One region of the Rhizobium sp. BT04 genome, then DNA from elsewhere that is predicted to be linked to it. Evidence: riboswitches for the same ligand, from Rfam matches in the RefSeq annotation. Region 1 holds a riboswitch; each other region holds the start of a gene.
The links. Region 1 has a riboswitch for cobalamin ahead of cobU (bifunctional adenosylcobinamide kinase/adenosylcobinamide-phosphate guanylyltransferase). Riboswitches for the same ligand answer to the same signal wherever they lie in the genome.

Region 1 (9,701 bases):
GCATAGAAAGCGAGATAACCGTGCGGCGGTACGAGATCCGGCGAATGATAGCTCTCCTTCGGATCGATATTGTAGCCCCGCGCCGGCTGGATGCCGACGAGCACCCCGCCGAAGCGGGCGAAAGGCAGGGCGAAGACGCCCTCGCGAAAATACGGATCGTCCTCGGGATTACCCCAGCGGGCTCGCACCTCATCCTGAATCTGATTGGGAAGAGATTCCAGGAAGCCGTTGTAGCGACTCAGGGAAAGTGTCTCGCGGATGACCCTGCCGTCGCGTCCCGAGTTGGTCGGCCCCTCCATCAGATGCCGGATCAGCGCGTCACCGTTGGCCGGAATATCGGCGGCCGGATAACCCGCTGCCTCCATCGCGCGAAGCACCTCGATGGTTCCGGCCGGCGTATCGAGGCCGACACCGTTGCCGAGCCGGCCATCACGGTTCGGATAGTTCGCCATCACGAGCGCGATGCGCCGGCCCTGCGCCGGTGTCCCGCGCAGCCGCGCCCAGTTGGCGGCAAGCTCCGCCGTATAACGCACCCGGCCGGCATCCGGTTCGCTGGCGACGATATTCGTTTCGACCGCCGCGTCGTAGCGCGCCGCCGTCTTGAAGGAGACAGCCCGCGCCAGCACTCGGCCGTCAACCTCGGGCAGCGCAACGTTCATGCCGAGATCACGCGCCGAAAGGCCCTGAGAGGTAGCGGCCCAGGCATCCCTCGACGAGGCCGAGAGGATCGCCTGCAGCACGATCGCCCCATTCGCCTCCAGCACCGTCGGCTGCCGGTCCGCACCCGGCGCGGAGACCGCAAAGCCGGTGGTATTGATGACCACATCGGGCTTCAGCGCCGAAAACACGCTTTCGAGAATGCCTTTGGAAATCGGATCCTTGAGGCTATAGGCAAAGACCGGCAGTGGCCGAAGGCCGAGTGCGGCCAGCGCCTCGACCAGTGCCTCGATCGGCCCGGTCTCGCCGCTTTGAACGAGGGCGCGGTAGAAGCTGATGGCGACTGTCGGGGGTTCAAATCCCTCCTCTGCGACCATCGCCACACCCGAAGACACCTCCGCAGCAACAACCGGCAGCCATTCCTCAACCCCGATCAGCCCTCGCCCCGGCCACCAGATCCCCGCCTTCATCAAAGGCACCGCCGGTGCCGGCTTCTCGGCACCCGACAACATCGCCCCGGCATAATCGAGAAAAGCCCGCGCATTGGCATCGCCGCCCTCGATCAGATAGGCCCAGAGCGCATTGAGATCGTCGAGATCAACATTGGAAAAAGAAACCAGTCCCGCATCCGGCTTGGCATCGCCCGGCAGCACTGCAATCAGCGCCCCGCTGCGAGCCGCGACCGCATGCAACGCCTCCAGCGCATAGTGGAAATAGCTCGCTCCGCCCAGCGCCCGCACGATGATCAGCTTCGCATGCCGCGCCGTCCGCTCGACATAGGTATCGACCGACATCGGATGCTTCAGGCTCATCAGGCTGGCAAGCCTCAGCGCATATCCGCTCGCCCCGCCGGCATGAGCCGCGGCGATTGCCGCAAGCTCGGTGTCGGCGGCCGAGAGGAACAGGACATCGCCCGGCGACTGGCCGAGGTCGATGGCCTCGTCGCCGTCACTGATCGTCCCCTGCTGGGCCAGAAGCAGATGCATTCTCTATCCTCAGACCAGCGCTTCGATCGCCTTGCGCACCGCGTCCTGATCCATCTCGTGGAGGCCGATGACGACGAGACGCGTGTTGCGCGCTTCACCCGGTGCCCAGGCGCGGTCGAAATATTGGTCGATGCGCGCACCCACGGCCTGCAGCTGCAGGCGCATGGGCTTGCCGGAAACCTCGATGAAGCCCTTGAGGCGCAGCACATCATGCTCAGCGATGATGCCCTTCAGCTTCTCGACGAAACTTGATGTATCCGCAATCGCACCAAGCTCGACGACGAAACTGTCGAATTCGTCGTGATCGTGCGGCTCGCCGTCCTCATGCTCCAGCTCGTGATGGGACTTGCGGTTGGCGATATCGTCTTCCGCGCCGATGCCGAGGCCGAGCAGCACGCTTGCCGGCACCTCGCCATTCCTGGCTTCGATCATCACGGGCTTGCGGGCAATGCGCGAGGCGACCTCACTCTTCACGCGGCCAAGGCCGGCGACGTCGATCAGGTCGGTCTTGTTGAGAACGATGAGATCGGCGCAGGTGAGCTGATCCTCGAACAGCTCCTCGATCGGGCTTTCGTGATCGAGCGATTCATCCTCGGCGCGGCGCGCATCGACGGCATCATGGTCGTCGGCAAAACGCCCGGCGGCCACGGCCGCACTGTCAACCACCGTGATGACGCCATCGACGGTCACCTGGGTGCGAATATCGGGCCAGTTGAAGGCAGCGACCAGCGGCTGCGGCAAGGCGAGGCCCGAGGTTTCGATGACGATATGGTCGGGCCGCTGTTCGCGCTCGAGCAGCTTCGTCATCGTCGGAATAAAATCGTCGGCGACGGTGCAGCAGATGCAGCCGTTGGTGAGCTCGATGATATCGTCCTCGCTACAATTCTCCGCACCGCAGCCTTTCAGCACGTCGCCGTCGACACCGAGATCGCCGAATTCGTTGATGATGAGCGCGATCTTTTTGCCGCCGGCATTGGTGAGCAGGTTGCGGATCATTGTCGTCTTGCCGGCGCCGAGGAAGCCGGTGATGACGGTTGCGGGAATCTTCTGCTGGTTCATGGACTTAACCCTTCATTTTCAGCGGCAGGCCTGCCGCGATGAAATAGACTTCAGCGGCCTTCGCCGCGATCGATTGGTGCAGCCGGCCGGCATGATCGCGAAAATCCCGCGCCATGCGATTGTCGGGCACGATGCCGAGGCCGACCTCGTTGGAAACGAAAACGAGCCGCGCTTTGGCGCCGGGCAGGAAATCGGCAAGGGCGGCAAATTCCGCCGCCATGTCACGCTGCTCCATCATCAGATTGGTGACCCAGAGCGTCAGGCAGTCGATCAGCACGATACGCCCCTCGCCGTCGATGGCGGCGAGCTTACCGACGAGATCGAGCGGCTCCTCATGCGTCGTCCAGGACGGGCCGCGATCGGCCTTGTGCTTGATGATGCGCGCCTGCATCTCCTCGTCCCAGGCACGGCCGGTGGCGACGTAGTGGCGGTCGAGGCCGGTTGCGGTGACGAGGGATTCGGCAAAGCGGGATTTGCCGGAGCGGGCGCCGCCGAGGATGAAGACGGTGTTGGATGGGGCGCTTGTCATATGCAGACCGTCGCCAGAGGAAACGCGACGCTCCGCCACCCTCCCTCATTCCCTTCCTCGGACTTTGCCCGAGGGATGTCACAGGAATCCAGCCACGGCGCGTCCGCGCCGTGAATGACTCGGTTAAAGGGGAGTCCTCCGCGCCCAACGACTTGGGCGCACTGGATTCCTGTGACGAGCACAGGAATGAGGGAGGAGAGGAATGTGCCCACCAAACACGCCGCAACGGAAGGCGCCGACACCTGTAAGGTCTCGCCAAGCCGCGCCGCACCAGGCCGCGCTGAATTCAATCGTTCAGCCAAGACAACCTCCGTGCTGGCAGCGGGCATAGCGCCCAGGGTTGGGCTTTTCGCCCGGCACGGGATGGCAGGTCTCCTGGCTCGCGGTTGTCGGCCGATCGGGGCAGACCGGAAACCGGTCGCCCTGATCCTGCCGGCGGATCTGCCTCGCCTTCCCGGCTGCATCGGTGAAAGAGTGGACGATTCGTAGATATAGAGGCGTCCGACCCCGGTTGATCACCATGCATGTCCAGTGGCTTTTCCGGCATATCGCCCATCCGTCCCGCCTGCACCATTGCAGGGGCCGGCCGGAAGCGCTCGATGCCGGATGGAAGACCCTGACCGCTCTACAGTCGCGGGGTCGGCTGTGATAAAGGCGCCCGGCTTGGGTCCGCCCCGTCACATTCCCTTTTCATCCGGAAGGGCGCTACACCGATCCGGAACCATCCGTTATATCAGGATGGTCAGGTGACCATCCGTTGAGGGATGGTTAGGCAAGCCCGGGAGTGAAGTCAACCGGCCTTGACGGCCGCCCGATCGCCGGTAAGGCGGCGCACTCATTCAAACATGACTTACTCCACCAAAAATATCGTCTTTTATCAGAGACTTACGTCATAAATATTTGACCCGAACGCCGGCTTTTCGCCGCAATTGCACTGCAAGCGGACTGCGCCACCGCCCTTGACCGAGCCTCTCCCCGCCTAGTTGTCTGGCCATGCTTATGAAATTGGATCGGCGCCGTCTGCGCGCGCTGCGTGTTTTCTTTGATCCGGGGCGGCTGCGTGCGCTGACCCGCCGCAGCGAGGTCGGCCTGTCGCTTGCGGGCGCTGTCGTCGGCATCGCCTCGGGGCTTGCCGTCACCGGCATGAGCTTCGTCTCCAATGAATTGCACCGGCTGGTCTTCGGCATCGCCGACGACGAAAGGCTGAGCTCGTCCGACATCGACGACAAGCTGCTGCTGCTCGCGGCCCCTGTCGTCGGCGGCATCCTGCTCGGGCTGTTGCTTTTCATCTTGGCGAAACGACGCAAGAAGCCGATGGTCGATCCGATCGAGGCCAATGCTCTGCATGGCGGCCGCCTGTCCTTGACCGACAGCATCATCGTTGCCGTGCAGAACCTGATCTCCAACGGCTTCGGCGCCTCCGTCGGGCTCGAGGCCGGCTATACCCAGCTTGCCGCCGGCATCGCCTCGAAATTCGGCCTGAAGCTGCAGCTTCGCCGCTCTGATCTGCGCGTGCTCGTCGGTTGCGGGGCGGCCGGCGCTATCGCCGCCGCCTTCAACGCGCCGCTGACCGGCGCCTTCTATGCCTTCGAGCTGATCATCGGCACCTATACGATCGTCTCGCTGACCCCCGTGGTTGTCTCGGCCCTTGTCTCCACTCTCATTGCAAGGCTGCTTGCCGACGGCGATTTCGCCATCGATATCGGCAGCTTCGGCACGGTCGTGCCGGCCGATTATATCCCGGCCCTGCTGCTCGGCGCCTTTTGCGCCGGTGTCGGCATCCTGATCATGCAGGGCGTCGCCTTCGTCGAGGAACTGGCGCGCAAGAGTGCGATCGCTCCGCCCTTCCGCCCGGCGCTTGGCGGCATCGTCGTCGGACTGCTGGCGATGATCTCTCCGCAGGTGCTTTCGGCCGGCCACGGCGCGCTGCATCTCAACCTCTCCCGCGATGTGGCGATCCCGACGCTGATCGGCCTCTTCCTGTTGAAATCCTTCGCCTCGGCGATCTCGATCGGCTCCGGCTTCAGGGGCGGCCTGTTCTTCGCCTCGCTGTTCATGGGTGCCCTGCTCGGCAAGCTCTTTGCCTATTGCGGCCCCTATTTCGCCGATGCGACGCTGACGCCTGTTATCTATGCCGTGGTCGGCATGAGTTCGCTCGCCGTCGCCGTCATCGGCGGGCCGCTGACGATGACCTTCCTGGCGCTGGAAATCACCGGCGATTTCCCGATTACCGCACTGGTGCTTGCCGCCGTCATCACCTCGTCGCTCGTGGTGCGCTCGACCTTCGGCTACTCCTTCGCCACGTGGCGCTTCCACTTGCGCGGCGAGAGCATCCGCAGCGCCCACGACGTGGGCTGGATTCGCAACCTGACCGTCAACAAGCTGATGCGATCAGACGTCAAGACCGCCAAATCAGGCATCTCGCTGGAAGAATTCAAGCAGGCCTTCCCGATCGGCTCGACCCAACGCGTCATCCTTGTCGAGGAGAGCGACAAATATGTGGGCCTGGTGCTGGTGCCGGAGATCTACGCCAATCCGACCGACGCCCAGGACGAGGGCAAGTCGCTTGCCGACTTCATCCGCTACCGCAACGATTTCCTGCAGCCGCAGATGAATGCCAGGCAGGCGGCGGCGATCTTCGACAAGAGCGAAAGCGAAGCGCTCGCCGTCGTCAACAATCTGATCGAACGCAAGGTGATCGGCCAGCTCAGCGAAAGCTACACGCTGCGCCGCTATAGCGAAGAACTCGACCGCCGCCGCCGCGAAGTGTCAGGCGAGATCTGAGCCGCTCCGACCGACAGCGCCCCACGTCTTTTCAGACGCTCAAAGGACGCTGCTGCACTTTGAATTATTCAGCGGCGTCGGCGAGCCTGAAGACATCAGCCCGCTTCGAAACCCCGCGCAGCTCGAACGATCCGAGATATTGGCAAGGCGCGGCGCAGGTCGTCGCGAAGCTCTCCGACATCAAGAGGGGTTGATCCAGCGTGCCGCAGAGCTTTTCGAGCCGTGAGGCCTCGTTGACCGCCCTGCCGATCACCGTGAAATCGAGCCTGCCATGGGCGCCGACATTTCCGTAGAAAACCTCGCCGAGATGCAGAACGACGTCGACGCCGATATCGGGGCCGCCATTGCCCGTCCGCTCGCGATTGAGCGCCTCGTTTGCCTTCAGCAGGTTCCTCGCCGAAGCGAGTGCCGCCACGCAGGCCCGTTGCGGATCGTCCGCATCGGTCGGAAAGATCGCCAGCACGCTGTCGCCCATGAACTTCAGGATCTCGCCGGAATTTTCCTCGACATGCCGGTCGATCAGTTCGAAATGTTCGTTCAGAAAGCCGACGATCTCTTCGGGCTGATAGGCTTCGGTCAGGGCGGTGAAATTCCTGAGGTCCGCAAGCAGGATCGCGGCATTGATGGAGCCGCCCGTTCCCCGCTGGGTTTCGCCGGCGAGAATGCGCGCACTCGTCCTGGCGCCGGTATAGACGGCGAGGATATCGGTCGCGGTCTTCGATGCCGCCACGCGGTAGGCCGCAAGCCCCAGCGCCGGGAAAAGCGCTTCGACAATCCCAAGTTGTTGATCGGAAAATCCGCCCGGCGCGTCGCTGGTCAGCGAAAAACCAAATCCGCGCAACGCAACCTCCTTCGGGAATTCGAAAAGGCTGATGACGTGATCCGTGCCTCCGGCGAGCGCGAATTCGTGAAGCTCGCTGTAGGCGAGGCCCTCGCCTCTCTCCAAGCTCCACCGCCCTCTTCTTTCGCCACGGTTCAAAAGATAGAATATCGGCGTCTCCTCGAAAATGCGCTCCCCCGCAATGCCGTGTTCGGCATTTTCGATGGTCGTGACGCCGCCCCTGATGAAATTGGCCGAGATGCCGCGATACATGGGATGGATGGAGGGCATTCGGATGCTCGCCCGCCAGATCGGAAATCCCTCGGCGATCAGCCGGTCGCACAGCCCGGCGACGAGATCGCCAATATGCTCGCTGGTGATTCCCTGCTCTATAAGCCAGTGAATATGATCGTTAATTTTCAAAACCTCCGCATCGGGCCAAGAGCCGCAGAAGCCGTTTTCACGATCGAGGCCAGGCACCGGGAACCGCAGGACAGGGGCTGAAAGAGCCATGTCGCGCATGCCATTCATTAGCCTGCTTCGCGTCGCGATACCACTCCCGGGCGAATGAGAGATGCGGAATTCGAGAGCGACAAACGCCAGTGTCACGGATGACAAATTGCCTCAGTCTCCCCGGCGATTGGCGAAACCTGCTGCAGTTTGCCTCTTGGGAGGCGATAAAAGGGACATCGCCTCGCCACGCGGCGATGTCCTTCGGCATGGGATCCCCAGCCGCTCACATCCTGACCGTCATGCCGCCATCGACGGTCAGCACGTGGCCGTTGACGAAGGAGGCGGCGCCGCTTGCCAGAAACAATGCCGCGCAGGCAATCTCGTCCGGGCGTCCCCAGCGCTGCACCGGGATCCGCTGGCGCACGAAGGGCATCAATTCCTCATTCTGCGCCATCGCCGCATTCGTCTCGGTGGCGAACCAGCCGGGCGCAATTGCGTTGCTGGTGATCCCGTACGGGCCGAATTCGACCGCCATGCCACGCATCAGGCCGGTCAGTCCCTGCTTGGCGGCAGGATAGACGCAGTCGCCGGGCATGACGACATGGCCGCTGATCGAGGTGACCGCGATCAGGCGGCCATGATTGCACCGCTTCATCAGCACGGCAGCGTCGCGCGAAAGCGTGATCGCCGCCGCCAGATCGATGCGCAGCAGCTCGATGATCGCATCATCGTCGAATTCAGCCAGCGGCCGCCGGTCGCGGGCGCCGACATTGTTGATCAGGATATCGAGACGGCCATGGATCTTGTCGATATCGGCCATCACAGCACGCTGAGCCTCCCGGTCGGCGACGTCGAACACGGCGGCCTCCGCCGTCCCGCCCGCGGCACGGATGGTCCTGACGGCGCCTTCCAGCGTCGCCGCCGTGCGTCCGTTGACGATAACATGGGCGCCCGCCTCGGCCAGGGCGCGCGCCATTTCGAAGCCCAGACCACGGCCACCGCCGGTCACCAGCGCCACCTGACCTGCCAGTGAAAATCTATCCAATACGCTCATGTTTTCGTCGCTCTCGACCGAGTCCGCCGCGACAATTAATGGACTCAGTCAACTAATTTGGCAATAGCAGCGAGATGCCCAATGAATCACAGGTTTTCACCCGCATCATCTCCTCTGGCCAAGCGCCTCACTTGTCCTAATCCACCCACGGCGCGTCTGCGCCGTGATTGATTCTCATCCAAACGGGATGTCTTCCGCGCCCAGAGACTTGGGCGCACTGGATTCCTGTGACAGGCCCAAGAATGATGGAGGTTGGGGTGACCGGTGTGCTGTGTCGCTGACAGCCCCGCCCAGAGCACATCAGGTCTACCCAAGCAGCCCGGCCAGCCAGCGCGGGTCGAGATGTCTCTGCAGGCCACTCGCGACTTCGTCCAACGCCCGATCGACGCTCTCGCGGTAATTCCTCCGCTCAGCCGAGAGCCCGAAGCTTTGAAGCAGCCGGGCGCGGTAGGCGTCGCTGCCGAAGAGGCCATGCAGGTAGGTGCCCATGATCCGGCCGTCGGCCGAAAGCGCCCCGTCGGGCGCCCCGTCGATGATCGCCGAAGGTCGATCGCAATCCGGGCCGCGGGTGATGCCGAGGTGGATCTGGTAGCCGGCAAGCGGCGTATCGTATTCGGTCGAGCGAGCCTGGCTGTTGCGCACGGTTTTCTCCGACGCCATCTCGGTCTCGACATCGAGAAGCCCAAGCCCCGGCGTCTCCAGCGTCCCGCCCTCGCGCCCAAGCGGATCATGCACGGTCCGGCCGAGCATCTGGTAGCCGCCGCAGATGCCGATCACCCGGCCGCCGCGCCTGACATGCGCCTGGAGATCGCGGTCCCAGCCCGCAGCCCTGAAATCGGCGAGATCCGATATCGTCGATTTCGAGCCGGGAAGCACAACGAGGCTCGCATCGGCAGGTATCCGCTCGCCTGATCGCACGAAGACCAGCTCGACATCCGGCTCGGTCCGCAGCGGGTCGAGATCGTCGAAATTGGCGATGCGCGGCAGCACCGGCACGGCGATCTTCAGCGCCCCCGCTCCGCCCCGCGCCAGCCGTTCGAGCACGACCGAATCTTCGGCCGGCAGGCGCCCAGCGCCCGGCAGCCACGGCACGACGCCGAAACACGGCCAGCCGGTAAAGCCTTCGATGGCGCTTATGCCGTCGTCAAACAGCGAGATGTCGCCGCGGAACTTGTTGATGATATAGCCGGCAATCATCGCCCGGTCGCCCTCGTCGAGGATCGCATGCGTGCCCACAAGTGAAGCGATAACGCCGCCGCGGTCGATATCGCCGACGAGCACGACGGGCACGCCGGCCCGCGTCGCAAAGCCCATATTGGCGATATCGCCGGGCCTGAGATTGATCTCGGCCGGCGATCC
Region 2 (9,701 bases), 140 kb from region 1:
GATCCCCGTCTTCCACGACGATCAGCACGGCACGGCGATCATCGTCGCCGCGGCGATCCTGAACGGGCTGGAACTTGCCGGCAAGAACATCGCCGACGTCAAGATCGTCGCCTCCGGCGCGGGTGCTGCCGCCCTCGCTTGCCTCAACCTGCTGGTGATTCTCGGGGCAAAACGCGAAAACATCTGGGTCCACGATCTCGAAGGCCTCGTCTATGAGGGTCGCACCGAACTGATGGACGAATGGAAATCCGTCTATGCCCAGAAGAGCGACACCCGCACGCTGGCTGAAAATATAGGCGGCGCCGACGTTTTCCTCGGCCTGTCGGCCGCCGGCGTGCTGAAACCGGAATTGCTGGCGCAGATGGCCGACAAGCCGCTGATCATGGCGCTCGCCAATCCGACGCCGGAGATCATGCCGGATCTCGCCCGTGCTGCCCGCCCTGACGCGATGATCTGCACCGGCCGTTCGGATTTCGCCAACCAGGTCAACAACGTCCTCTGCTTTCCCTATATCTTCCGCGGCGCGCTCGATTGCGGCGCCGAGACGATCAACGAGGAAATGAAGATGGCGGCCGTGCGCGCCATCGCCGCGCTTGCCCGCGAAGAACCCTCCGACGTCGCCGCCCGGGCCTATTCCGGCGAGACCCCGGTCTTCGGCCCTGACTATCTGATCCCTTCGCCCTTCGATCCTCGCCTTATCCTGCGCATCGCGCCCGCCGTCGCCAAGGCCGCCGAGCAGAGCGGCGTCGCGCGCCGCCCAATCCAGGATTTCGACGCCTATCTCGACCAGCTGAACCGCTTCGTCTTCCGCTCAGGCTTCGTCATGAAGCCGATCTTCACGGCAGCCAAGGCCGCCGAACGCAAGCGCGTCATCTTCTCGGAAGGAGAAGACGAACGCGTGCTGCGCGCCGCCCAGGTGCTGCTCGAAGAAGGTCTCGCCGACCCGATCCTCATCGGCCGTCCGCAGGTCATCGAAACGCGCCTCAAGCGCTACGGCCTGCGCATCCGCCCGCTGCAGGATTTCGAGGTGATCAACCCGGAAGACGATCCGCGCTTCCGCGAATATGTCGATCTCTATTTCTCCCTCGTCGGCCGTCGCGGCGTCATTCCGGAAGCGGCCCGCACCATCGTGCGCACCAACACCACCGTCATCGGCGCGCTGGCGTTGCGGCGCGGCGAGGCCGATGCGCTGATCTGCGGCCTGGAAGGCCGCTATGAAAAACATCTGCGCGATGTCCGCCAGATCATCGGCAAGCGCAAGGATGTCCGTGATTTCTCCGCACTCAGCCTGATGATCTCGCAGCGCGGCGCCACCTTCTTCACCGACACCTACGTCACCTTCAATCCGAGCGCCGAGGAAGTCGCCGAGTCGACGGTACTGGCGGCCGAGGAAATCCGCCGTTTCGGCATCACCCCGCGTGCTGCCCTCGTCTCGCATTCCAACTTCGGCTCGCGCGAATCCGAAAGCGCCACGAAGATGCGCAATGCCTTGCAGCTCGTGCGCGACGCCGCGCCCGATCTTGAGGTCGACGGCGAGATGCATGGCGAAAGCGCCATCACCGAGGCGCTGCGCAAACGCGTCATGCCGCACACGACGCTGCACGACGAGGCGAACCTGTTGGTCTTCCCGAACCTCGACGCCGCCAACATCACGCTCGGCGTCGTCAAGTCGATGACCGACGGCCTGCATGTCGGCCCGATCCTGCTCGGCGCCGCCCTGCCCGCCCACATCCTCGCCCCCTCGGTCACCTCCCGCGGCGTCGTCAACATGGCAGCCCTCGCTGTCGTCGAAGCATCGCAGCCGGCATAAGCAGGTTCCTCATCTTGTCATGCTCGGGCTTGTCCCGAGCATCTGCAACCGGTTGATATGCAACAGTTATCGGGCGCCCTGCATCGACAGGCGCCCTTTATCCGCAAGCGTATCCGCGCGTTCGTTGCCGGCAACGCCGGAATGACCCTTGCACCAGGCAACGGTCACCAGGGCGTTCCGGGATAGCTGACGATCGACTGACTTCCACAGTTCCGCATTGGCGATCGTTCGGCTCCGGGCATTCCCATTCGGGCTGCTTTTCTTCCAGCCGTTGTTCTTCCAGATATGTCGCCTGACATTGCAGCCTTTGACGGCATAGATGGAATCCGACCAGATGATGACGGCTTCGCCCGTTGCTTCACTATTGATCCACAGGACTGCCTTAAGCACGGCGATCAATTCCATTGAATTATTGGCGGAATCTTCGACGCCACCAAATCCGCACGCGATTTCCACGGCATCGCGATAAGCGACAAAAGCCCAGCCCCCCTGCCCGGAACCGGGTTCGTAGCAACCGTCAACGAAGAGGTGGAGGCCGCGTTGGGCTTCCGATATTCCGACTGTTGTCGCGGGGACGTGAAGCTCGTTGGAAATGCTCGTCATGTTCTCCGCTCTTTTCGCCTTCGCTGCGCCAGCGCGATTTGCGACTGCCTGCCCGCCCCGAAGCGGACATTCGAATTGTACCTCATCCGTTGTGTCAACCATTGACGATGGTGGCGGCAACAGTGCCTATTGCCGACAGGGAACTGTGGGGCAACGTGGATCATGGACAATCCGTCAAGCAGTGCCGGTAAGCGCGCAGTAACCGTTCGTCGTATTCTCAAGGTCAATCATGCCGGCGAGTTCGGCGCAATTCGTATCTACAGGGCACAGATCTGGATGGCCCGCCGGCTGTTTCCTGACATCGTGCCGGCGCTTTGTGACATGCGGAACGACGAAATCGAGCATTGCCGCCTGTTTCGCGACGCAATGCCTTCAAGGCATGCCAAGCCATGCCGCGTCATGGCATTCTGGAGCCTCGGAGGGTATCTGCTCGGTTTCCTGACAGCCCTCGGTGGGCGCAACATGGTCTGGATCTGTACCGAGGCGGTTGAAAGCACGGTTCACCGTCATCTGGAAGATCAATTGGCATCCCTGGACACCCGCGATCCACAGTTGCATGGCCTTATTGCCTCGATTCAGGAAGAGGAATTGGCTCACCTTAGCGAAGCCGAGAAAAATCAGACACGGCACGGCGTCAGCTATGCGCTGCTTCTGCCCATCGTCGCCGCGCTCACCGATCTGATGATCTGGCTCTCTACATGGGGAGACTCAAGCTGGATGCGCGCCGAAATGGCGCGCTCCAGGCAGATCTAGCGGGAAGCTGTCCCGACCTCCCCTTACGGAAGATTGCCCGCGTCTGCTGGATAAGATCACGAAAATGCGCTAGGATTTTCTCCAAGCTTATTAAGAGAAACACGTTAAGAGACAACGTGCGGCGATCGAGGCCGCATTCGATCATCTACCGTTTGTTCATTCCGGGACGAGCCGTGAAACGCCGAAACCTGTCTCTTGCCCTCCTCCTTGCCTTCGCGACGCCTGCCGCCGCGCAGACGAGTGCTGTCTGCGAGGACCTGCGCGGCCGCCTCGCCGACCTGCCGCGAACGATCGGCAATAGCAACGGCCGGGAAGCGCGCCAATATGCCAGCGCCATGGCCGAGCAGAACCTCGAGCTGCGCAAGGTCCGCTCCGAGCTGCGCAGCAATGGTTGCACCTCGGGCAGCATGGTCGTGATCGGCGGCGAGAATGACGATTATTGCGCCGAGCTGTCGCAGGCCGAAGCCCGCATGATCGACAATATCGGTTATCTCCAGGACCGCCGCAACGAGCTGGCCGGCCAGAACGGCGATGATGGCGAGCGCCGCGAACTGATTGCCGCTCTCGACAGCAATGGCTGCAACAGCGAAAACTTCTATCCCCCGGCCGACCGCAGCGCCGCCGACCCCGCCCCGAGTGTCGAGGAGCAGGCGATGCGCACCGATACCTTCATTCCGCTCGGCGGCGGTGAAGAGGTCGATCCGCGTTACGGCCTGCCGCGAGCCGAGATGCTCTCGCCGGTCAGCACCATGTGCGTGCGCAGCTGCGACGGCGGCTTCTTCCCGATCAGCTCGAACGCCACTTCGGTCGATTTCGGCCGCGACGCTGAGACTTGCGCCAAGATGTGCCCGGGGATCGAGACGGAACTGTTTTATCGTGACGTGACGAGCACCGAAGCCTCGAACATGATCTCGGTCGCAACCGGCACGCCCTACAGCGCCATGAAGAACGCCTTTGCCTACAAGAACCGCACGCCCGGCGAAAAGTCCTCCTGCGCCTGCAATCTCACCGCCTATTACGACGAGATGCGCGGCAAGCAAGCCTTGAGCGAACCGCCGCAACAGGGCTCGATCACATCAATCCGTACCAATCCGCCGGCGAAGGATGCTGCCGCTGCCGCGCCGCAGCCATCCGTTCCCGATCGTCCCTATGACCCCACGCAGAACAAGGTCCGCCAGGTCGGCCCGCAATTCCTCGCCGGAGATCAGGGCTCGATCGACCTCGCCAATCCGGCATCGCCGGGCCCGCAGCCGCAACAGCAGTGATTGGCGGAGCCGGGTTTGAGGCGACGCTGTTCAGCGCTCCCGCCGTCCCCAACCGTCGTGAAACACGAGCTCCTCGAGCGGCAGCCGCTGCCGCCAGCCTTTGACGGAGAGTTCCGGCTCGTCGTAGAGCTTGTCGACGAAACCGGCGCAGAGCCAGGCGACTACCTCGACATGCTCGGGTATGCCGAGAATGCTCTTCAGGTCACCCTCGCGAAAGATACTGACCCAGCCGATACCGATCCCTTCGGCGCGGGCCGCAAGCCAGAGATTCTGTATGGCGCAGACTGTGGAATAGCTATCCATCCTGGGATTGTGCGTGCGCCCCAGCACCACGCTGCCGCTGCGGGTGGGATCGCAGGTTACGCATATGCCGAGCGGCGCCTCGACGATGCCTTCGAGCTTGAGGGAACGGTAGACCTGCCGCCGCTCGCCCTCAAACATCAAAGCCGCTTCCTCGTTGGCCTTCGAAAAAGCATCCTGGATGCGCGCTCGCACGGTTGGACTTTTCACCAGAATGAAATTCCACGGCTGCATGAAGCCGACAGAGGGCGCATGATGAGCAGCCGTCAGCAGCCGCTCCACGACATGGTCGGGCAAGGGATCGGGCAGGAACTGACTGCGCACGTCACGCCGCGTCATGATCGCGTGATAAACGGCCTCGCGTTCGGCCAGCGAAAAACCGGACGCCGCCAAAAGGGCATCCTCATCAAAGGGTCGCATCGTCAAATCCCCAACAACGCAACCGCCCGCCGTCCGCGCGGGTTGGGTCTATCTTGCCAGGCCGGTCTTCTGACTTGGCGTCATCCGTCTGCCGCAGCCTTCCCGGCAAAAGCCAGTGGCGTAGTGATGCGGCAAGCGTCGGCCTTACAGCGTTGGGCACGTTCCGGTCTTGCACCGGATTCCCGATTCTCCCGCCTCATCGGCGGGCACCTGACAGCGCATGTATTTCAGGAAAGTGCGGTGGCGGCAAGCCGCGAGCAGGCGGCGCCGGCACGCGGTCGAGAGGACGGCGCGGCATCCGCCGCGATTCCTCATCCTGAGGTGCCCCGTAGGGGCCTCGAAGGACACGCCGCAGCGCCGCTTCTTTCGTCGTTCACTATTTCGCGTCCACGCCGGTGCACCCGCCTCGCCCTTCGAGGCTCCGGCCTTTGGCCTGCGCACCTCAGGATGAGGCTCTCTTGGGCGTTGGTGCACCCGGCTAAGATGACCGTGCGGCTGCCTGGTTTTGTTGCTTGCCCTTGAAGCGTCTGTCTCCAACGCACCGCCCGCCCCGCGTCGGTTTGAAGCGGCTCGGCAAACCCCTTCATCGATAGTTTCTATGGCCCTATCGCCACCGAAGGCGTATGGACGATATAGTCCCTCGCAGCATCCCGGTTGCCGTGCCCCGCCTGACGCCCATGATCCTCGCGGTCGCCCTGTTCATGGAACAGATGGATTCGACCGTGATCGCCACCAGCCTGCCGGCGATCGCAGCCGATATCGGCACCTCGCCGATCGCGCTGAAGCTGGCCGTCACTAGCTATCTCGTGGCGCTGGCGATCTTCATTCCGATCAGCGGCTGGATGTCCGATCGTTTCGGCGCACGCAATGTCTTCCGCCTGGCGATCTTCGTCTTCATGATCGGCTCGATTGCCTGCGCCTTTTCCCATTCGATCGCGGCCTTCGTCGTCTCACGGCTGATCCAGGGCGCCGACGGCTCGATGATGACGCCGGTCAGCCGCCTGCTTTTGGTCCGGGGAACGCCGCGCCACGAACTCGTCGATGCCATGGCCTGGCTCACCATTCCGGCACTGATCGGCCCGATCATGGGGCCGCCGATCGGCGGCTTCCTCACCACCTATCTCACCTGGCACTGGATCTTCTGGATCAACGTCCCGATCGGCGTGCTCGGCATCATCCTCGTCACGCGCTTCCTGCCGGCGGTCGAGCCGCGCAGTCCGCGGCCGATGGATTTTCCCGGCTTCTTCCTCTGCGGCTTCGGCTTTTCCGGCTTCGTCTTCGGCCTGTCGGTCATCAGCCTGCCGGCCGTGCCCGTCGTCTACGGCTACATCACTGTGGCGATCGGCGTCCTTGCCGGCCTCCTCTATCTCCTGCATGCCGGCCGCGCGCCCTATCCGCTTCTCGATCCGAAAATGTTCCGCTATCCCCTGTTCCGGGCGGCGATCCTTGGCGCTTCGAACTTCCGTATGGGGCTCGGCGCCCTGCCCTTCCTAATGCCGCTGATGCTGCAGCTCGGCTTCGGCCTGACGCCACTGCAATCGGGCTCGGTCACCTTCGTCAGCGCGCTCGGCTCGATGGGATCGAAATTCGCGGCTTCACGCACCTTCAATGCCTTCGGCTTCCGCACCGTGATCTCGATCACCACCTTGCTGGCGGCGATCTTCCTCGGCATCAACGGCCTGTTCACCGCCGAAACGCCGCTGTTCCTGATCATGGCCTGCCTGCTGATCGGCGGCCTGTTCCGCTCCATGGCTTTCTCGGGCGTCAACGCCATGGCCTTCGGCGATATCGACAATGCCGACAGCAGCCAGGCGACCGCGATCAATGCCGTTGCCCAGCGCATCTCCATGGCGATGGGTGTGGCGATTGCCGGCGGCATCCTCGAAATTTCCAGCAGCTTCCATGGCGGCAGGCTGCTGGTTTTGGATTTCCACATCGCCTTCTTCAGCGTCTCGGCAATTTCGGCGCTGGCCTGCATCACCTTCCTGCGCCTGCCGCGCGATGCCGGCGCAGAACTGACGACGCGCCGCCGCAAACACCGGCAGGCCGAGCCCGAAGAGGCGATCGCGGAAAACAGCTGATCGAGGCAGATCTCCAGTGGGCGTGATAGCGAAATAACACGCGTGTGCTCCGGCATCCCTTCTACTTTATGATTTCAGCGCCTTGCAGAAAGGCGACTAGGCCTTTCCCGGGCCGCTGCCGAGCAGAGCGCCTCGTTCGACGCCGAACGGGCTCGCAACGCACTGTTGACGGAGGAGGCGAGCAAGTTCCCAAGATCCTTCGGCGCCGGCAAGGACATGGTCTTCGTCGATGAGATCGAAAAGGACGAATCGACCTAGACGCTGCAGTCGCAGGCAAGCGTCGCAATAGCGGATGACAAGGGAAGGCCGATCGGCGCCATCACCGTCGGCCTGAACGTCGAGGCTCTCGATCTCAGCTTCTGCGTTCATATCGCCCAGAAGCTGCGCGCTTTTGGGCGATATGCTTTTTGCCTCCTGCGGTAACGATTGGTCGTCCCGCAGGAGCCGGATTTTCAGGCCGCAAATTCTGCGTGACATCATGCGGTTGCGACGCTACATACGCCTGATGTCGACCACTTCGATCTACGCCTCGCGATTTTATTGGTACCGCTGCTTCCAGCGGATGCGGGTCTATGCGTAACTGAAGTCGACGCGACGACAACCCGAACAGCCGCTAGTCTACCTGGCGGCTTTTTTGTTCCGCCCGGTATGACCAAACAGGAGCCATACCGTGTCCGATACCATTGATGATCTGCGAATTCTCGAGATCACGCCCCTCACCAAACCCGCCGATATCCTCGCGGAAATCCACCGCGACGCTGTTGTCACCGAAACCGTGACCAGCAATCGCGATGCGATCCATAAAATTCTCCAGGGCGAAGGCGATCGCCTGGTCGTCGTCATCGGCCCCTGCTCCATCCACGACCCCGTTGCCGCCCGGGAATATGCCGCGCGGCTCCAGGAGCAACGACATCGCTTTTCCGACGACCTCGAAATCGTCATGCGCGTCTACTTCGAAAAGCCTCGCACCACCGTCGGCTGGAAGGGCCTGATAAACGACCCGCATCTCGACGGCAGCTATCGCATCGAGGAAGGCTTGAGGATTGCCAGGCGCCTGCTGCTCGACATCAATGCCATGAGCCTTCCGGCCGGCGTGGAATTCCTCGACACGATCACGCCGCAATACATTGCCGACCTCGTCAGCTGGGGCGCGATCGGCGCTCGCACGACCGAAAGCCAGATCCATCGGCAGCTCGCCTCCGGCCTCTCCTGCCCGATCGGCTTCAAGAACGGCACCGACGGGAGCGCCCGCGTCGCACTCGATGCGATCCTGGCCGCATCGCAGCCGCATCACTTCCCCGCCGTCACCAAGGACGGACAGGCGGCGATCGCCTCGACGAAGGGCAATGAGGACTGCCACATCATCCTGCGCGGCGGCAAACAGCCGAACTATGAGGCGGCCGATGTCGAAGCGGTGACCACCGAAGCCGTCAAGCTCGGCGTTGCCCCGCGCATTCTCGTCGATGCCAGCCATGCCAACAGCGGCAAGGACCCGATGAACCAGCCGCGCGTCGTCAAATCCGTCGCCGCGCAGATCGCCGCCGGAAACCGCGACATCAAGGGCATGATGATCGAAAGCAACCTTGTTGCCGGCCGCCAGGATCTCCTTCCCGGCAAGCCGTTGGTCTACGGCCAGTCGATCACCGATGGCTGCATCGACTGGGATATGTCGGTCGCGGTGCTGGAAGACCTGGCACAATCCGCCCGCGAGCGGCGCCGGATTCGCGTTTAGGCGGTGGGGAAATAGCGCACATAGGCGAATTCTTCGCCATCAGGAGACCAGCAGGGCACGTTGATGGTGCCCTGCCCGCCGAACAGCTCGAACAGCGTCTTCAGATTGCCGCCGTCCATGTCCATCAGCCGCAGCCGCACGTCGAGATCGCGGGGATGATCGAAGACCGAGGGGTCGTAGGACAGGATCAGCACCTTGTCGTTTTTGGGCGACGGATGGGCGAACCAGTTGCCCTGATTGTCCGAGGTGACCTGCTCCAGCCCGGTGCCGTCGGGGTGAATGCGCCAGATCTGCATCAAACCGGTGCGGCTGGAATTGAAATAGATCCATTGCCCGTCGGCGGAATAATCCGGTCCGTCATTACGGCCCTCGCCATGCGTCAGCCGCGTCTCGGCGCCGCCGTCGACAGAGATCGTAAAGATGTCGAAAAGGTCGTCGCGGATGCCACAATAGGCAAGCTGGCGGCCATCCGGCGACCAGCCATGCCAGTAGGATGGCAGGTTTTGCGTGACGAGCCGCGGCGTACCGCCTTCGATCGGCTGGACGTAGATCGCCGACTTGCCGAATTCGGTCTTGTCCGAGATAACAATCTGAGTGCCATCGGGCGAAATGCCGTGATCATTGTTGCAGTTGACGGCAAAGCCGGTATCGACCTTGGTGACCTCGCCGCCATCGAGCGGCAGCCGGTAGAGCAGCCCGTCGCCGTTCAGCAGCAGATAGGAACCATCAGGCGAAAA
Region 3 (9,701 bases), 1.1 Mb from region 1:
ATACTTGGCGGCTCGAGGTGCGCGGCCTCGTCGAAACGCCGCTCACCCTCACCTGGGCCGCCTTCCACGCGATCGAGCAGAGCACTAAGGTCAGCGATATCCACTGCGTCACCACATGGTCGCGCTACGACAACAAATGGAAGGGCGTCTCGACGCGCGATCTGCTCGATCTCGCCATGCCCAAGCCGGAAGCCGGTTACGTCATGCTGACCAGTTATGACGGCTATACCACCAACCTGCCGCTCGCCGATTTCGCCGCCGAGGACGCGATCCTTGCCACCGCCTGGGAAGGCTTGCCGCTGACGGCGGATCACGGCGGCCCGATGCGCCTGGTCGTGCCGCATCTCTATTTCTGGAAAAGCGCCAAATGGCTGCGCCGCATCGAGCTTATGCCGGACGACGAGGCCGGTTTCTGGGAAAAGAACGGCTACCACATCTACGGCGATCCGTGGCGCGAGCAGCGCTATTCCGACGATTGAGCCTCCGGCCGCAGCAAGCGGCGAAGCGCATAAAAACCAACGCCGAACAATGCGGCAAGCCCCGTCAACGATGCCATACTGGCTGGATGAAGCGGTACCTTGCTCCAGTGCGGCTTGACAACATCGGCGGTGTTGAAGGCCTCGCCGCTGAACCGGCAGGTGACGAGCGCAAGGCCGCGCCGCACCATGTCGGCGTCGACCGCGGAAATGATTTCACCCGCCGCAGCGCTCTCCCGCGGCATCTCACGCATCGAAAACAAGACGGCCTTGGTCGCTGCGAGATAGGCATGGGCGCATTGGTTGAACGGGCTTTCCTCGTCCGTCACGCTACCCGGCATCCGGCCCCATAGACAATAGGAATACTGGATTTCGGCATAGTTCAGCACGCGGCGGAACCGCTCGTTGGTATCGACCGCTTGCGACGCAAGGTCAATGATCCCACTGCGATAGTCTGAAATCACCGCCATCTCGCCATGGGAAATCTCGGGGATATCCAGCCCGGCATGGCTGCCGCCGCCGCTGCGGCTATGGGCAAAGGCGTTTCCGGCAACCACGCAAGAAAAGGCGACGCCGACAAACGCCGTCGACAGGAGCGGTATGGTTCGGCTGCTTTTCATGTTTGCCCGAAAAGTTCAGGGCGCCGGTATGCGGCGCCCCTCGATGCATTCAGTGAAACGCCGTTGCCGGCCGACCTCGTTGCGGCCCGCCTTTCACGGCAAGCTGCTTTTCCGCCAGCACTCCGAAGGCGAGGCCCAAGGTTGCCCAGAGGATCACGTGCATGCCGAGCGAGGTCGTGCGGAACCGCCAGAGCACCATCGCCGAGAAATTCTCCGGCACCTCGTTGATCGGCGGCAGCAGATAGAGCACGAGGCCGATGAAGACGAGATAGGCGATGCCGGCGATGATCGCACCGTTCCAGAGACCGAAACGTTCGGCAAGACGGCGCGACAGCGCCACTGTGGCAACCAGCGCGGCAAGCGAAACGACGATCATCAGGAAGAACATTTCGGTCCTGACGCCGATCGTGTCGGGATTGCCGACCGCCGGCGGATTGGCCGGATACTTGATCCCGGGAACAAGAACGATCGCCACGAAGGCGGCAAGGGCGATGACCGCCGAAGTGCCGCGCGCCGAAAGGCTGCTGAAGCGCCCGTGCACGAAAGCGAAGGCAAGCGCAAAAAGCCCGCCGACGGCGACGCTGTAGGCCATGACGCCGGTAAAAAGGCCGAGACCGGCCTGCGTGGCGCGACTGACGATTTCAGGTTCAGCAGCTTCGCCGGCCGCCTGCGCAGTCGCCGCCTCGAAGGCGATGGCCGCATCGACCAGCGGCTCGCCGAAGGTATGGGCGAAGGCAAAAACGAGAATACCGGCAATCAGGCCCGCGAGCATGCCGCGAAGCAGAAGGTTTCCAACCATGTCAGGAACTCCCCTAAAGCATGTCGCGCAAAACTGTGTGAGCGGTTTCGCGAGAACGACATGCGCAAAACAAGACCTAAGGCGCGAGAAGCGAATCTGAAAGATCGCGACGCGCTTTAGTGGCAGGGAAAGCCGAGGAGATGACGACCGTCATGCACGAATTCGTGCACATACATGCCATTGAACAGCGCCATTGCGCCTTCCTCGGTACCGACGAAATAGAGGACGATGAGCATCAGCAGGCCGCCGAAGATCGCCCAGGGCAGGATCTCTCCTAAGGGGATCGGCGCCGGTACTGCTGCGGGCGCGAAAGTGGTGTCAGACATGTATTCCTCCGGGAATGACGCGTTCAGTCGAAAGAGTGCTTACGCAGGTGGGTCTGACTTCCAACGCGAAGAGCTTTCGACACGCTGGTCACAGTGGCGCGACCGTGCCGGATTTCCACCGGCTTCCAAACCCGCAACAGCACGGTTATATCTGCACGCCGAAGAGACTGTCAACGAAACTTCACAAGCCGGCAAAGACGCTGGAGCCGCATTCCGGGAGATCAGAACGATGGTGAATACGCGCCTCACCTGGATCTGCCACGGCGCGACGATGGCAAGCCGCAAAGCCCTGTTCCCGCTCGACGAACCGCTGGAAGACAAGGCGGAGGAAGAAGCGGCCAGCATGGCTGCCCCTCCCCGCGCCGACCGTATCGCCACGAGCCCCGCCTTACGCGCGCGCCAGACCGCGGAAGCGCTTCGCCTTGACGCCCGGATAGATCAGGCGCTTCGCGACTGCGACCATGGCCGCTGGGCCGGCAGGTCGATCACCACGGTCGAGGCAGACGAGCCGGCAAACCTCCTGGCCTGGATGAGCGATCCGGAAGCTGCCCCGCATGGCGGCGAGAGCCTTGTTGATCTGCGCAGGCGGGTCGCCAGCTGGATGGACAATGAATCCAGCCTCGGCGGCCATGTGATCGCCGTCAGCCACGCGGCCGTCATTCGGGCAGCGGTGGCGCATGTGCTTCAGGCGCCACTCCCTTCCTTCTGGCTGAGCGACGTCGAGCCACTCGCCGTCATTCACATGACCACTGATGGACGGCGCTGGTCTCTACGCTTTCCGCATTAGAGCCCGAGGCCGCTGTAACACCTTGAATCGCTGCATAAACTTATCCAGCCTTACACAAGCAAATCGCGTCATCTCTATTGAACCCGGTTTGGCGGGGACTACTTCCTTATCCCAAGGAGATGGAAGAATGACATATGATTGGAGTGGGGAGCGCACGCGACGCTTGCGTTTGATGCGTTTTGCCACAGTCACAGTTCTGGTCGGTCTCATCGTCAGCGTCCCGCTGCTGATCGTCACCGCCTGAAGCACGAAAGGGCGAGCGGTGCCATGGCACGCTCGCCTTCGTTCTTTTCACACGCCAGTCTGCAATCACGACGAAGACCGCGCTCAGCGTTTCTCGGTCTCGCAAAAGCACCCCTCTGGTCCCTTGACGGTACAGCAACAGGCTGCCGCCTCCGATAATTCGCCTTCTGGTTTCAACGAACATTTCAGACTTTTGTGCTACTTCCGCGAAGGTTGGAGATGGAGAAGGCGTGGTGCCGGTATTTTTCCAGAGCAGGGCCGGAAGGCAATGTGTGTCGATCGTCGGGTTCGGGATCACTCTCTGGCTCCTCGGCACGCTGCTGCAGCTTGACGACAGCCTTGCCTTCTTCATGACCGGTTTCGGCGAATACGGCGCCGACAAGCTCGTTCTGGCGCTGGGCATCGCCGGTGCCATGAGCTTCATCTATTCGGTGCTGCGCATCGCCGACCTGCGCAAGGAAACGGAACAGCGCGCCGCCGCTCAGGCAAAGGCCGATTGGACCGCAACCCACGACCACCTGACCAAACTGCCGAACCGCTACGCCTTCGAGCGCAAGATTCTTTCCCGGCCGATCAAGACCGACGAGGCCGAGATCGAGGAGTGGGGCCGCAACGTCACCCTCTTCTCCGTCGACCTCGACGGCTTCAAGAAAGTTAACGATCTCGTCGGCCACAAGGGCGGCGACGTCCTGTTGATCGAGGTTGCCAGACGCATCTGCGCGCTCGGCAATGCCGACTGCGTCTATCGCTTCGGCGGTGACGAATTCGTCATCGTCGCGTTCGCCCTGACGGCGCAACGCGAGGAGCGTTTTGCCAAGCTTTTGATCCAGGCCATTACCCGGCCGATCCATATCGATGGCTTTGCCGTCGAAGTCGGCGCCAGCGTCGGCTACGACCGCTGGGTCGAGGGAGCCGAACCCCTTGAAGATGCCGCCCATCGTGCCGACCTTGCCATGTACGAGGCGAAATCACGCGGACCCAACCATTATTTCGTCTTCGAACCGTCGATGCAGGACAAGGTAACGGAACGCGCCGCGCTGGAAACCAGGCTGCGTGCTGCAATTTCCACCAAGGCGATCAAACCCTTCTATCAGCCGCTGATCGACCTGAAGTCCGGCCAGCTCTGTGGCTTCGAGGCCTTGGCGCGCTGGATCGGCGATGATGGTGTCAACATCCCGCCGCCTGTCTTCATTGATATCGCCGAGGAGACGGGCATGATCACCGCATTGTTCGAGGATCTTCTCGCCCAGGCCTGCAGCGACGCACTCACCTGGCCGGAGCATGTGACCTTGTCCTTCAACGTCTCGCCGGTGCAGATGGAAGACAGGCTCCTGACTTCCCGCATCCTCAAGGTTCTCTCGGCAAGCCGGCTGCCGCCGCAGCGCCTGGAAGTGGAGATCACCGAAAATGCGCTGATCCAGGATCCCGCCATCGCCGTCGTCGTTCTCGACGAACTGCACGCGGCCGGCATCCAGATCGCCCTCGACGATTTCGGCACCGGCTATTCGAGCCTCGCCCAACTCGCCCGCTATCGTTTCGACAAGATCAAGATCGACAAGAGCTTCATCGCCACCTATCGCGACGACGAACGCCAGGAAAAGATCGTCCGCGCCATGCTCGGCCTCGGCAGGAGCCTCAACATCAAAACAACAGCGGAAGGCGTTGAGGAGCATAGCCAGCTCGCCTTCCTGCTGCAGCTTGGCTGCGATATCGGCCAGGGCTATCTCTTCGGCAAGGCGATGCCCGCCGCCGAGGCGGGCATCTTCATCAGCGATCGCAATACCAGTCTGGCCTCCACGGCCTGACGGAGCGCTCTACCCTTTGTTTTGACGCGATTCCCGGCAAAACCGCTTAGCGCTTTGCCTGGGAAAACCGCTTTGCACTCTTCCTGGAATTTGCTCTAAAACACCTGCCGCAGGATCACGAACAGCACGAAGGCGATCGCGATCGAGGCCGGCAGCGTCAGCACCCAGGCCATCAGCATGTTGCGCACGGTCGACCATTGCAGGCCGGAACCGTTCGCCGCCATGGTGCCGGCGACGCCGGACGACAGAACATGCGTGGTCGAGACCGGCAGGCCGAGATGATCGGCCGAGGCAATGGTGACCATCGCCACCACTTCGGCTGCCGCGCCCTGGCCGTAGGTCAGATGCGTCTTGCCGATCTTTTCGCCGACCGTGACGACGATCCGCTTCCAGCCCACCATCGTACCGAGGCCGAGCGCGATCGCGACCGCCACCTTCACCCAGAGCGGGATGAACTTCGTCGCATTGTCGACCGCCTTGTGGTAGTTCGTCACTGCACTGAGGTCGCCAGCGTCCATCGGCAGCAGCTTCTGCTTGTCGATCAGCTTCAGCGCCTCACCGATCAGGTAGATGTCGTTACGGACGTTGCCGACGAGATTGGTCGGCACCGCTTCCAGCGTCGGGAAGGCGGCGACTTCGGCGCTCGTCTGGTGGATATATTGCTGCAGAGCCGGCGTCGTTGCATCCGTCCAGGTCTTGTTCTTGACGGCGTTGCTGATCTCGGCCTTGTAGTCGGTGACGGTCACGCTGGGCTTCACATATTTGCCGAGCGCGGTTTCCACCTGGACCGATGCCGACTTGTAAGCCTCGAGATAGTTGACATCGGGCGTGCGGTTCAGCGCGAAAGCGGTTGGCACGAGGCCGATCAGGATGAGCATGATGAGGCCCATGCCCTTCTGGCCGTCGTTGGAACCGTGGGCGAAGCTGACGCCGGTGCAGGTGAAGATCAGGATCGCGCGGATCCAGAGCGGCGGCGGCTGGTTGCCCTTCGGTTCGTCGTAGAGTGCCTTGTTGCGCACCAGGACTTTCATAACCAGCAGAAGCACGGCGGAAAGACCGAAGCCGATCAGCGGCGAGATCAAAAGCGACAGGCCGATATTGGTCGCCTGCGACCAGTCGACGCCGCTCGTCGCCGTGCCTGCCGGCGCCAAGAACTGGTTGGCGAGGCCGACGCCGATGATCGATCCCACCAGCGTATGCGAGCTCGACGACGGCAGGCCGAGATACCAGGTGCCGAGGTTCCAGACGATCGCGGCAATTAGCAGCGCGAAGACCATGGCAAGGCCGGAACCGGAGCCGACCTGCAGGATCAGTTCCACCGGCAGCAGCGCCAGAATGCCGAAAGCGACGGCGCCGCTCGAGGTCAACACGCCGAGGAAGTTGAAGAAACCCGACCAGATGACGGCGAATTCCGCCGGCAGGGAACGCGTGTAGATGACGGTGGCTACGGCATTGGCCGTATCGTGGAAACCGTTGACGAATTCGAAGCCGAGCGCAATCAGCAGAGCAAGACCTAAGAGAATCCAGGGAACGGCAACTGCGGTTGTCAGGTCGCGGGTGAGTGCATAGGCGACATATCCGAGGCCGCAGACCAGAACGAGTGCGAATACCGGCAAGAACCATTTGCCGGATGAATTCGAACTGTGGAGCGGGTGGGAAGTGTCGCTATGAACCTGGCTGGGGGCAATATCGGCCATGGCATAGTTCCTTATTCCGTTTTGCAAATGTGCCTTTTGTTAATAATTCCGCAGCGTGAAGCTCTCATGACGTCGTAAGGCACTGACATCAGGCAATATTAGCCGTCACATGCTGTCCGCCCTACGGATGAAAATACCCCGTCGCACGCCCCACCGACCGGAATGACGGGCCGGGAGCGACAAAAACACGCGACCGGCGAATAAATGCCTTTCCGTCCGAAGCCCCGGCCCTAAGTTCGGCATCTTGACGCGGAGTCTTCGAAACATGCCATCGACCGATCTCCTCCTGACCTTCAACGCCGGCTCCTCGACCGTCAAGATCGGCATCTTCGCGATGGATGGCGCTGCGGCCCGGCGCATCGGCAAGGGTGTGATCGATTTTCGCGCCGAGCCGCTCTCGCTCGACCTGACGAAGGGATCGCAGACATTCGAGATGCCATTGAAGGCCGAAGTGACGGACGACCTGCACGGCGTCGTCGACGAGGTTTTCGCGCTTCTCGCCGATCATGTCGACATCACCGCCACACGCGCCGCTGGCCATCGCGTCGTCCATGGCGGCGACCGTTTCACGAAGGCGATCGCCCTCGACGCCGCCGCAATCGATGCCGTCGATGCGCTGACCCCGCTTGCACCCCTGCACCAGCCGCAGGCGCTGCGTTTCATCCGCGCGCTCCGGCATCTGAAACCGCATCTTGCCCAGACAGCCTCCTTCGACACTGCCTTTCATGCCACGCAGGACGATCTCGTTCGCCGCTTCGCCATTCCCCGTGCCCTGCATGACGAGGGCGTCAAGCGTTACGGCTTCCACGGCCTTTCCTACAAATTCATCGCCGCTGTGCTTGCCAGCAAGGCGCCGCGTGCAGCTAAGGCGGTGGTCGCCCATTTCGGCAGCGGCGCCAGCCTCTGCGCGCTGGATGACGGCGTCAGCCGCGATTGCAGCATGGGCTTTTCGACACTCGACGGCATTCCGATGGCGACGCGCCCCGGTTGGCTCGATGCCGGCGTCATCCTGCATCTGGCCGGTGAGAAGAAGCAATCCTTCAGGGAGATCGAAGACCTGCTCTATCACCGCTCCGGCTTGCTCGGCGTTTCCGGCATCAGCACCGATACGCGCGAGCTGTTGAAGGACGGGCAGCCGGAGGCGCGCCAGGCGATCGACCTTTTCACCCTGCGCATCGCCGGCGAGATCGGCCGCATGGCGGCAACGCTGAACGGCCTCGACACCATCGTCTTCACCGCCGGCATCGGCGAGCATCAGCCGGAGATCCGCAACGGCGTGGCGAAACGACTGTCCTGGCTCGGCCTTGCGATCGACGAAAAGGCCAATGCCGCCGGTGATTTCACGATCAGCACTGGGGAAAGCCGCATCGCCGCCCATGTCATCGCCACCGATGAGGAACAGGTCATCGCCGACGAGGCGCTGTCTATTCTTCGCAGTGACTGATCCAGATCAACGGCAATTCGGCGCCGACCGGTAGACTTGACGTTGAACAGGTTTTCGAACGGGAGAAGCCGATGGAAACGCATGTCTCGACCGCCGCTCTGACCGATGCCGAACTCACCCTCATCGACCGCTATTGGCGGGCCGCCAACTATCTCTCGGTCGGCCAGATCTACCTGCTGGCCAATCCTCTGCTGCGTGAGCCGCTGAAGGCAGAGCACATCAAACCCCGCCTGCTCGGCCATTGGGGCACGACGCCCGGCCTGAATTTCATTTATGCGCATCTGAACCGCCTCATCCGCGCCCGCGATCTCGACATCATCTACATGTGCGGCCCCGGCCATGGCGGGCCGGGCATGGTGGCCAACACCTATCTCGAAGGCACCTATAGCGAGATCTATTCCGATATTTCCGAGGATACGGAGGGCATGCGCAAGCTCTTCCGGCAATTCTCTTTCCCTGGCGGCATCCCGAGCCATGCAGCCCCCGAAACGCCGGGATCGATCCACGAGGGCGGCGAACTCGGTTATGCCCTCGTCCATGCCTATGGCGCCGCCTTCGACAATCCCGAGTTGATCGTCGCCTCGTCGTCGGCGACGGCGAGGCCGAGACCGGGCCGCTGGCTGCGAGCTGGCATTCCAACAAATTCCTCAACCCCGCCCGCGACGGCGCCGTACTGCCGATCCTGCATCTGAACGGCTACAAGATCGCCAACCCGACCATTCTCGGCCGCACTGGTCATGACGACCTCAAGTGTCTCTTCGAAGGTTATGGCTACGAACCGTTCTTCGTCGAGGGGCATGAGCCGCGCGACATGCATCAGCAGATGGCCGCAACCCTGGACAGCGTCTTCGACCGCATCCGGGAGATCCAGAGGCAAGCCCGTGACGGCAAGGCCGCTGAAGGCTGCCCGCGCTGGCCGATGATCGTGCTGCGCAGCCCGAAGGGCTGGACAGGCCCCAAGGAGGTCGACGGCAAGAAGGTGGAAGGCTTCTGGCGCGCCCACCAGGTGCCGGTCTCCAACTGCCGCGGGGATGACGGCCATCGCAAGATCCTCGAGGACTGGATGCGCGGCTATGACCCCGAAGACTTGTTCGGCGCCGACGGCCGGCTGAAACCCGAACTGCGCGCGCTGGCACCCGCCGGCGAACGCCGCATGGGCGCCAATCCGCATGCCAATGGCGGCTTGCTGCGCCGGGAGCTCGACGTTCCCGATATCAGCGACTATGCGGTCGATATCGGCAAGCGCGGCAGCGCCATGGTGCAGTCGACGGAGATTCTCGGCCATTACCTGCGCGACACGATGAAGCGCAACGCGGAGGCCGCCAACTTCCGTATCTTCGGCCCCGACGAGACGGAATCGAACCGCCTCGGCAGCGTCTTCGACGTCACCGACCGTGTCTGGATGGAGGGTATCGAGCCTTATGATGTCCACCTCTCCCGCGACGGGCGCGTTATGGAAGTGCTCTCCGAACATCTCTGCCAGGGCTGGCTGGAAGGCTACCTC

Region 2: another riboswitch for cobalamin. It lies ahead of bluB (5,6-dimethylbenzimidazole synthase); the one in region 1 lies ahead of cobU (bifunctional adenosylcobinamide kinase/adenosylcobinamide-phosphate guanylyltransferase).
Region 3: another riboswitch for cobalamin. It lies ahead of QMO82_RS18865 (CbtB domain-containing protein); the one in region 1 lies ahead of cobU (bifunctional adenosylcobinamide kinase/adenosylcobinamide-phosphate guanylyltransferase).

The regions. Positions count from the first base shown of each region.
Region 1 covers NZ_CP125652.1:1,049,630-1,059,330, forward strand. Annotated here, with positions in the region: gene cobN (cobaltochelatase subunit CobN) at 1-1,643, opposite strand, end outside; gene cobW (cobalamin biosynthesis protein CobW) at 1,653-2,702, opposite strand; gene cobU (bifunctional adenosylcobinamide kinase/adenosylcobinamide-phosphate guanylyltransferase) at 2,707-3,231, opposite strand; cobalamin riboswitch at 3,579-3,972, opposite strand; gene QMO82_RS13735 (chloride channel protein) at 4,225-6,015, shown strand; gene QMO82_RS13740 (adenylate/guanylate cyclase domain-containing protein) at 6,080-7,366, opposite strand; gene QMO82_RS13745 (SDR family oxidoreductase) at 7,572-8,342, opposite strand; gene QMO82_RS13750 (cobyric acid synthase) at 8,649-9,701, opposite strand, start outside.
Region 2 covers NZ_CP125652.1:907,218-916,918, forward strand. Annotated here, with positions in the region: gene QMO82_RS13000 (NADP-dependent malic enzyme) at 1-1,810, shown strand, start outside; gene QMO82_RS13005 (ribonuclease H) at 1,877-2,413, opposite strand; gene QMO82_RS13010 (demethoxyubiquinone hydroxylase family protein) at 2,576-3,166, shown strand; gene QMO82_RS13015 (DUF2865 domain-containing protein) at 3,340-4,431, shown strand; gene bluB (5,6-dimethylbenzimidazole synthase) at 4,462-5,151, opposite strand; cobalamin riboswitch at 5,193-5,380, opposite strand; gene QMO82_RS13025 (MFS transporter) at 5,829-7,232, shown strand; gene QMO82_RS13030 (3-deoxy-7-phosphoheptulonate synthase) at 7,903-8,964, shown strand; gene QMO82_RS13035 (PD40 domain-containing protein) at 8,961-9,701, opposite strand, start outside.
Region 3 covers NZ_CP125652.1:2,106,512-2,116,212, forward strand. Annotated here, with positions in the region: gene QMO82_RS18850 (sulfite oxidase-like oxidoreductase) at 1-479, shown strand, start outside; gene QMO82_RS18855 (hypothetical protein) at 464-1,096, opposite strand; gene QMO82_RS18860 (CbtA family protein) at 1,146-1,895, opposite strand; gene QMO82_RS18865 (CbtB domain-containing protein) at 2,012-2,221, opposite strand; cobalamin riboswitch at 2,250-2,371, opposite strand; gene QMO82_RS18870 (histidine phosphatase family protein) at 2,454-3,008, shown strand; gene QMO82_RS18875 (bifunctional diguanylate cyclase/phosphodiesterase) at 3,485-5,056, shown strand; gene QMO82_RS18880 (inorganic phosphate transporter) at 5,152-6,753, opposite strand; gene QMO82_RS18885 (acetate/propionate family kinase) at 7,019-8,197, shown strand; partial or broken gene QMO82_RS18890 (phosphoketolase) at 8,269-9,701, shown strand, end outside.